Regions from separate parts of the Erwinia sp. HDF1-3R genome, predicted to be linked through region 1. Evidence: predicted binding sites of a transcription regulator. Region 1 holds the regulator's gene; each other region holds the start of a gene.

Region 1 (2,203 bases):
TAATGGCGTGTGGGATGCGCTGGCGGATGGCCGGGTAGATGTGGCGATTGGCGCAACTCAGGCAATACCCGTTGGCGGGCGCTTTGCCTTTCGCAATATGGGCGCGCTGAACTGGCGCTGTGTGGTTAGCGCCCGCCATCCTTTGACAGAAATCTCAGGACCGGTCAGCGAGGAAGCCATCCGCGAATGGCCCTCTCTGACGCTGGAAGACACGTCCCGCGCGCTGCCCAAACGCACTACCTGGACGCTGGATAATCAGCGTCGGCTGGTGGTGCCCGATTGGGAAAGCGCTGCGGACTGCCTGCTGGCCGGGCTTTGCGTCGGAATGGTGCCAGGACATTTTGCCCGTCCGCTGCTGAGCAGCGGCGCACTGACGGAACTTGTGCTCACCGCGACATTTCCCGACAGCCCCTGCTGCGTCAGCTGGTCGCAGCAGCAGGCCAGCCCCGCGCTGGGCTGGCTGCTCGACTATCTTGGCGACACCGGGACGCTCAATAATGAGTGGCTGAACGAGGGGGCAGAGGAGTGAGCAGGCGGCTAATGGCGTTAGCGGCGATAGTCTACAAAGGGACCATCCGCCACTGAACGACGCTCGATCAGGCTGGGATGAACTTCAATCGTCTGTGGCTCCTCACGCTTGCTGGTAATACGATCCAGCAGCATTTCAAAGGCCGTTTCGCCCAGCCTCTCTTTTGGCTGGTGAACGGTGGTCAGGGCAGGGGTGAAGTAGCGCGCGTTGCGCACGTTATCATAGCCGATGACCGAGATATCCTGGGGTACGCGCAGACCCATCTCATCAGCGGCACAAATCGCCCCCATCGCCATAATATCGCCGCCGCAGAATACGGCGGTAGGACGCTGCTTCTGGGATAAAATTTGCTGCATGGCACGATAGCCAGATTCGGGTTCGAAATCACCCTGTACCCGCCACTCATCGCGCAGGGTGATCCCCGCTTCGGATAGCGCCTTTAGAAAACCGGCATGACGGCCACCGCCGGTGTTACGTTCCAGCTGACCGGGAATGACGCCAATATCGCGATGGCCGCGCTCAATCAGATAGCGGCCTGCCAGATAACCCCCCTCAAAGGCGTTATCCAGCACCGTATCCGTAAAATCACCGCGTGACTCGCTCCAGTCCATGACGACCATAGGAATATTTCGGTTATCTTCAAGCATCTGGATCAGTTCATCAGGATACTCGGAGCACATCACCAGCAGGCCATCGACGCGCTTTTGCGCCATCATTGACAGATACGCCTGCTGTTTGACCAGATCGTTGTGCGCATTGCCCAGAATCAGGGTGTAACCGCTGGCAAAGCAGCTGTTCTCCACGGCTTCAATAATCTCGGCAAAGTAGGGCGCCTCGCTGGACGTTGCCAGCAGGCCGATGGTCCGGGTGTGATTAACCTTGAGACTGCGGGCGACGGCACTTGGCGAATAATGCAGTTCGCGGATGGCAGTCCATACTGCTTCCCGCGTGGCTTCGGCCACAAAGCGCGTTTTATTAATGACGTGGGACACCGTGGTGGTCGACACCCCGGCGCGTTTAGCCACATCTTTGATTGTTGCCATGAAATTACTACTCCTGCACTTACCGCAACATGCTGATAAGTATATTGTTAAACGATTGCCTGAAACGGCAAAATCCGTCGCCGTTTTTTATGAATATTCGGTGGCGTCAGTAAGGAAAAGGGGGCAGTCAGCCAGGCCTGTTGCGTCGGTTGCAGACCGCGAACGCAACCCGTTGCGCAACGAAATGGAATTCTAACAAGGCTGAGCAGAGAAAACGAGATTTTTACCGCCGGGTGTGGGAAAATTGATGGCGACACAAACTGTAAGGGTATAAAGGAGTTTCTGTGGACACCGATCTGAAATTGTCTCTGCTGACCACCGGTAGTGCGCTGTTAATGATTATTATTTTCAGCTTTACCGCCGTCATGCACTAAAAAAAACAGGCCGATCGTCAGATCGGCCTGTTTTTTACTTTAGCGATATCGTGCCGCTACCGCGTCGATGGGACACTCCTCAGAAACCGACAGGCGCTTTGCTATTTCTGCGAGATAAGAGATAAAAGAATGTGCTGATCCACTTTCTAGTATTGACTAACCTAAAATAAAACCAGCTTACGTCAGGCATTGTTTATTTCTCGAATCGCGCTGATTTTTGTCCGAAAAATTTACCATTAAGCCCGATATTACCCAGC
Region 2 (2,203 bases), 1.5 Mb from region 1:
CCGGCGGGTAATCGCAGGGGAACCGATACGAATACCGGAAGTGACAAACGGGCTTTTCGGATCGTTAGGCACGCTGTTTTTGTTTACGGTGATATTTGCACGACCCAGCGCGGCATCCGCCTCTTTACCGGTCAGGTTTTTATCAACCAGATCCAGCAGGAACAGGTGGTTATGGGTGCCGCCTGAAACCACGTTATAGCCGCGCGCCAGGAACACCTCGACCATCGCTTTAGCATTTTTCGCGACCTGCTGCTGATAGACCTTAAACTCCGGCTCCATCGCTTCTTTCAGCGCGACCGCTTTACCGGCAATCACATGCATCAGCGGGCCGCCCTGGCCACCAGGGAAGACTGCGGAGTTCAGCTTTTTATACAGATCTTCATCGCCGCCCTTCGCCAGGATCAGGCCACCGCGCGGCCCTGCCAGGGTTTTGTGGGTGGTAGTGGTGACGATGTGGGCATGAGGTACCGGGTTCGGGTAAACGTCAGCCGCAATCAGGCCCGCCACGTGCGCCATGTCCACGAACAGCCAGGCACCGATACTGTCAGCAATTTCGCGCATTTTTGCCCAGTCACAAATACCGGAATAGGCGGAGAAGCCACCGATGATCATTTTTGGCTTATGCTTCTGCGCCTGGGCGGCCAGATCTTCGTAGTCAATTTTACCGGTTTCGTCGATGCCGTACGGCACCACGTTATACAGCTTACCGGAGAGGTTAACCGGCGAGCCATGCGTCAGGTGGCCGCCGTGCGCCAGATTCATACCCAGAATGGTATCGCCCGGCTGTAGCAGTGCGGTATAGACCGCAAAGTTGGCCTGTGAGCCAGAGTGAGGCTGCACGTTGGCATAGTCGGCGCCGAACAGCGCTTTAGCGCGATCGATAGCCAGCTGCTCAACGATATCAACATATTCACACCCGCCGTAGTAGCGTTTGCCCGGGTAACCTTCGGCATATTTGTTGGTCAGCTGAGATCCCTGCGCCTGCATTACGCGCGGGCTGGTGTAGTTTTCGGAAGCAATCAGCTCAATATGCTCTTCCTGACGCACTTTTTCCTGCTCCATTGCCTGCCACAATTCGGCATCGTAATCAGCAATATTCATATCACGCTTTAACATCCGCATCTCCTGACTCAGCTAACTTCATATCGGTATTTAACGGCCCGTTAGGGCGAAGACACACAGTGTAAACTGTTTTACCTGGGGAGGGGTAGCCACAAAGCAGGCTTTTTACGCAAACGATTGGCCTGAGAGCGGGCAAGGGTTGGTTACCTTTTTTGCAAGCCTGATTGTCCGGCATTTTCGTCATCGTCCCCTTCATCAGGATTCATCTGATGCCTGGCGGGGCAGCCTAATGCCCCCGCTAACTGCACGGAGAATTCTACATCGCCAACCACCGCAGGATAAGAGGTGCTGGCGGCCTGGGGCAAAGCCTGTAACGTGCTGGCGATGAGCGGTCAGTTTGATACGGAAGGTTTGATGAATTTACTGCCGCTGGAAAGTCAGCTGAGCGATCCGGCCTGCCGCTATTACCTCTGCGGTCCGGAGGAGTTTATGCAGGCAGTGGCACAACAGCTGCTGAAGCTGGGGATTGACGCATCCCGTATTCACTATGAGGTGTTCGGGCCGCATAAGGTTCTCTAACCATCCGGGAGAGATCGCCGTCCGTGATGGGCGGCGAACGCTTCGGGGGTAAGGCAGGGACTCAGATCGCCTCTTCGTCTTCTTCGCCGGTGCGAATACGCACCACGCGCGCCACGTCGAAAACAAAAATCTTGCCGTCACCGATTTTACCTGTATGCGCGGTGCGCATAATGGTGTCCACGCAGGTGTCGACGATATCATCAGCAATCACGATTTCAATCTTCACCTTCGGCAGGAAATCGACCATATACTCGGCACCGCGATAAAGCTCGGTATGGCCCTTCTGGCGGCCAAACCCTTTCACTTCGGTCACGGTCATTCCGGTAATACCCACCTCGGCCAGCGCTTCGCGCACGTCGTCGAGTTTGAACGGTTTGATAATGGCATCAATCTTTTTCATGGCAGACCCTTTTCAGTCCCCCCATCCGGGAGGGCAATTTCTATTCAGTATATGTGCAGCGGACAGATACCGCCGCGCGGTCCGTCTCTTTTCGGCATGCTACGCTACCATATCCCACCGGGGTAGCGGCACGGAAAATACTATTCCTTAAAGTCTGAGGCA
Region 3 (2,203 bases), 310 kb from region 1:
CCGCGTACCGTAATGCCCTTAAAGAACCGCCACGATGGCTTCGCAAAGCGGTGACATATTATCCGGCGTCATCCCCGCAACGTTAACGCGGCCGGAATTAACCGCATAAACGCCAAACTCCTCGCGCAGGCGAATCACCTGATCTTTACTCAGGCCGCTGAATGAAAACATACCGTTCTGGCTGATGATAAAGCGGAAATCGCCTTTCGCGCCTTTCTCCTGCAGCGTATTCACAAACAGCTGGCGCATACGGTGGATACGCTGGCGCATATCGGTCAGCTCCTGCTCCCAGATGGCACGCAGCGCCTTATTGCTCAGAATGGTGGCTACCACCGCTGCGCCGTGTGCTGGCGGGTTAGAGTAGTTAGCCCGGATAGTGTATTTAACCTGGCTAAAAGCGGTAGTGGCAACGGCGGCGTCGCTGGCGACAAGGGTCAGCGCCCCGACGCGCTCATTATACAGGCCAAAATTCTTCGAGTATGAGCTGGCGACCAACAGCTCCTGATGGCTGGCAGCGAAAATACGCAGGCCTTCAGCATCTTCCTCAAGACCACGGGCAAAGCCCTGATAGGCGAAGTCAAACAGGGGCAGCCAGCCGCTGGCCTGGGAAACTTCAGCCAGTGTTGCCCACTGTTCGGCGGAAGGATCAACGCCGGTAGGGTTATGACAGCAGCCGTGGAAAAGTACGATATCACCCGCTTTTGCGCCACGCAGAGTGCTTAGCATACCGTCGAAATCGAGCGAATGTGTGGCCGCATCGTAATACTGATATTCGCAGACCTCCAGACCAGCAGCCTCGAAAACATTTTTATGATTCGGCCAGCTTGGATTGCTGATCCAGATACGCTTTGCGCCAGTCTGGGTCGAAATAAAATCGGCTGCTACGCGAAGCGCACCGGTGCCACCGGGTGTCTGCGCGGTACGCGCGCGCTGGCTGCTGATAACCGTACTTTCTTCGCCGAAGAGTAGCGCCTGGGTGCAGCGGGCAAAATCGGCCAGTCCATCAATGCTCAGATAGTTTTTAGTCTTTTCGTTTTCCAGCAGGTGCTGCTCAGCTTTTTTTACGCTGGTCAGCACGGGTGTATTACCGGTTTCGTCTTTATAGACGCCAATGCCGAGATTGATCTTATTTGGACGATCGTCGGCGCGAAAAAGATCGGCTAAACCAAGGATGGGGTCGGCGGGTGCTGCTGCAATGCGTTCAAACATAGTCAAATTCCGTTAGCGTCATCTGAAACGAAGTGTGCATCCAGATTACCGCCTGAGGGCACAAAATGCCAACCGTTTGCGGGGGAAAACAGGGGAAGTAAATTTATTCATGTCAGCACCAGTGGATAATAAATTGCTCGCTTTTCACGTTAGGCTGACAGATATCGGGCAATGGGCGGGACGTGTTGTATTTAATTGAAGCGGAATGATGTGGAGCGCGAGCGTCAATTCTTCTGTCTTGCGGAACAAATAAAAATGGGGCCGAAGCCCCATTTAATGACAGCGTGGAGATGAGCAGGCCATCCCACAGAGCAATTAGAACTGGTAAACCAGGCCTACTGCTACGGTGTCATCGGTGTTCAGACCCAGAGGGTTGTTGTCTTTCAGCAGGTTGATCTGGTAGTCAACGTAGGTAGACATGTTTTTGTTGAAGTAGTAAGTCGCACCAACGTCAGCGTATTTGATCAGGTCAGCATCGCCAATACCGTTGCCGATGTCTTTGCCTTTAGACTGAACGTAGCCCAGTGAAGGACGCAGGCCGAAATCGAACTGGTACTGTGCAACCAGCTCAATGTTCTGTGCTTTGTTAGCAAAAGAACTGATGCTGCCGGTCTGATTGTTGCTGAACGTTACCTGAGAGCTGGTAAACGGCGTAGCGTTACGCGTTTCACCGTACATTGCAGCCAGGTAAACGCTGTTAGCGTCATACTTGATGGCCGTTGCCCATGCTTCAGCGCGCTTGCCTGCACCATTGTTAATGGTGACGTCGTTGCCATTTGCGTCAAGTACCGCATTGCCGCTGCTGTCATTCAGAGTACGAACGCCAGAGGCCTGAGCGTTGGTACGGTCATAGGAACCATAGGCACCGGACACGCCCAGACCCACTGGTGAGGTGTAGCTGGTAGAGATGGCGTAGCCATCACCGTTTGAACGACGGGTATCGTCACGGTCGTTTTTACCCTGATACTGGAGAGCGAAGTCCCATCCATCAACC
Region 4 (2,203 bases), 740 kb from region 1:
GAAGACGTTATCATTCAGAACGTGATCGTTAGCGAATAATGTCCTGCACGCTGTTTATCGCAGATTTGCATCTCTGCACTGAAGAACCGGCAATCACTGCCGGTTTTCTTGCTTTTTTGCGCCGTGAAGCTTTCCACGCCGATGCGTTATATATTCTCGGCGATCTGTTTGAAGCCTGGATCGGCGACGACGACCCTCAGCCGCTGCATGCAGAAATCGCCCTTGCCCTTAATGCGCTAAAGCAGCGTGGCATTCCCTGCTACTTTATTCATGGCAACCGTGATTTCCTGCTGGGTAAGCGCTTTGCCGCCGCCTGCGGCATGACGCTCCTGCCCCAGGAGACGGTGCTGGAACTGTACGGTAAACGCATTCTGATTATGCATGGTGACACGCTCTGCACCGACGATGCAGGCTACCAGCAGTTTCGCCGCCGGGTTCATCAGCGCTGGCTGCAAAAACTGTTCCTTGCCCTACCCCTCTCTCTGCGCCAGCGCATTGCCGCGCGTATGCGATCCGGCAGTAAACAGGCTAACAGCAGTAAAGATGTCGCAATTATGGACGTCAATTCCGCTGCGGTCAGCGAGTCAATGTCGCATCATCAGGTGCAGTACCTGATACATGGCCATACCCACCGACCCGCCGTTCATCAGCTCGAGGTTAACGGTCAGCCCGCCGAGCGCCTGGTGCTGGGCGCATGGCACACCGAAGGCTCGATGATCCGCGTCAGCCCCGATGAAACGGCATTGATCGCTTTCCCCTTTTAGGCGGTTAAATGCGGTTTTTTTGCGGATGAAGGGCATACGCAACCGTTTTCCTTGCCCTCCAGTCATGTTATTCTCTCAGCCCTTCCCATCCGGCGGCCCGCTCAAGTAAGTGCAGGTCTTCCGATGACGTATGTATAATCACAGGAGTCAGACCCGCATGTCTTCCAACGCCGCATCGGCCCGCATTGCTATTGTTATGGGTTCCAAAAGTGACTGGGCAACCATGCAGTTTGCTGCGGAAATTCTCACCAGCCTGGCCGTCCCCTTTCACTGCGAAGTCGTTTCGGCCCACCGCACGCCGGACAAGCTCTTTAGCTTTGCCGAACAGGCGCAGGAAAATGGCTTTCAGGTGATTATTGCCGGTGCGGGCGGTGCGGCCCATCTTCCGGGTATGCTGGCCGCGAAGACGCTGGTGCCGGTCCTCGGCGTTCCGGTACAGAGTGCAGCCCTGAGCGGCGTCGATAGCCTTTACTCCATTGTGCAGATGCCGCGCGGTATCCCGGTCGGTACGCTGGCCATCGGCAAGGCGGGCGCGGCAAACGCAGCGCTGCTGGCTGCGCAGATCCTGGCGCTGCATGATGCAGGCCTGGCTACACGCCTCGCCGACTGGCGCAAAAGCCAGACCGACGAGGTGCTAAATAATCCAGACCCACAGGTGAACCCATGAAGCCGGTCTGCGTACTGGGTAATGGACAGCTGGGGCGCATGCTGCGTCAGGCCGGTGAGCCGCTGGGCATTGCCGTCTATCCTGTTGGCCTTGACGCCGAGCCAGAAGCGCTGCCCATTCAGCAGAGCGTGATCACCGCTGAGATTGAACGCTGGCCGGAAACGGCGCTGACGCGCGAGCTGGCCAGCCATACTGCTTTTGTTAACCGCGATATCTTTCCGCTGCTGGCAGATCGGCTGACGCAAAAACAGCTCCTCGATCGGCTGGGCCTGGCTACTGCGCCCTGGCAGCTGCTGGCCGATGCCAGCGAGTGGCCGCAAATTTTTGCGACTCTGGGCGAACTGGCGATCGTTAAGCGCCGCACCGGCGGCTACGATGGCCGGGGCCAGTGGCGTTTACGCCAGGGTGAAACCGATGCGCTGCCCGCTGCCGGCTACGGTGAATGCATTGTGGAACAGGGCATTAACTTCTCCGGCGAAGTGTCGCTGGTTGGTGCCCGGGCATCTGATGGCAGTACGGTTTTTTATCCCCTGACGCATAACCTTCATCAGGACGGCATTCTGCGCACCAGCGTGGCGTTGCCTGAGCCGGATAAGGCCCGTCAGCAGCAGGCAGAAACGATGCTGTCGGCCATTATGCATGAGCTGAACTATGTCGGCGTGATGGCGATGGAGTGCTTTGTGGTGCCGGAAGGTCTGCTGATCAATGAACTGGCCCCACGCGTGCATAACAGCGGGCACTGGACGCAAAACGGCGCCTCCATCAGCCAGTT

What was found. Region 1 encodes PurR, which represses purine synthesis genes. Its sites were predicted from a motif close to CANGCAAACGTTTGCNTG; they were not measured.
Region 2: glyA (serine hydroxymethyltransferase) is a predicted target of PurR. The motif match lies at 1,229-1,246, and genes of this name have one in related genera.
Region 3: AAGR22_RS08585 (amino acid aminotransferase) is a predicted target of PurR. The motif match lies at 1,275-1,292, and genes of this name have one in related genera.
Region 4: purE (5-(carboxyamino)imidazole ribonucleotide mutase) is a predicted target of PurR. The motif match lies at 800-817, and genes of this name have one in related genera.

Annotation. Positions count from the first base shown of each region.
Region 1 is NZ_CP155071.1:2,176,887-2,179,089, forward strand. It holds gene punR (DNA-binding transcriptional activator PunR) at 1-529, shown strand, start outside; gene purR (HTH-type transcriptional repressor PurR) at 547-1,572, opposite strand; gene AAGR22_RS10040 (YnhF family membrane protein) at 1,857-1,946, shown strand; gene AAGR22_RS10045 (hypothetical protein) at 2,140-2,203, opposite strand, start outside.
Region 2 is NZ_CP155071.1:3,640,967-3,643,169, forward strand. It holds gene glyA (serine hydroxymethyltransferase) at 1-1,116, opposite strand, end outside; gene AAGR22_RS16450 (hypothetical protein) at 1,408-1,641, shown strand; gene glnB (nitrogen regulatory protein P-II) at 1,703-2,041, opposite strand; gene glrR (two-component system response regulator GlrR) at 2,182-2,203, opposite strand, start outside.
Region 3 is NZ_CP155071.1:1,869,808-1,872,010, forward strand. It holds gene AAGR22_RS08585 (amino acid aminotransferase) at 19-1,209, opposite strand; gene AAGR22_RS08590 (porin) at 1,525-2,203, opposite strand, start outside.
Region 4 is NZ_CP155071.1:1,441,569-1,443,771, reverse strand. It holds gene ppiB (peptidylprolyl isomerase B) at 1-39, shown strand, start outside; gene lpxH (UDP-2,3-diacylglucosamine diphosphatase) at 39-764, shown strand; gene purE (5-(carboxyamino)imidazole ribonucleotide mutase) at 922-1,431, shown strand; gene purK (5-(carboxyamino)imidazole ribonucleotide synthase) at 1,428-2,203, shown strand, end outside.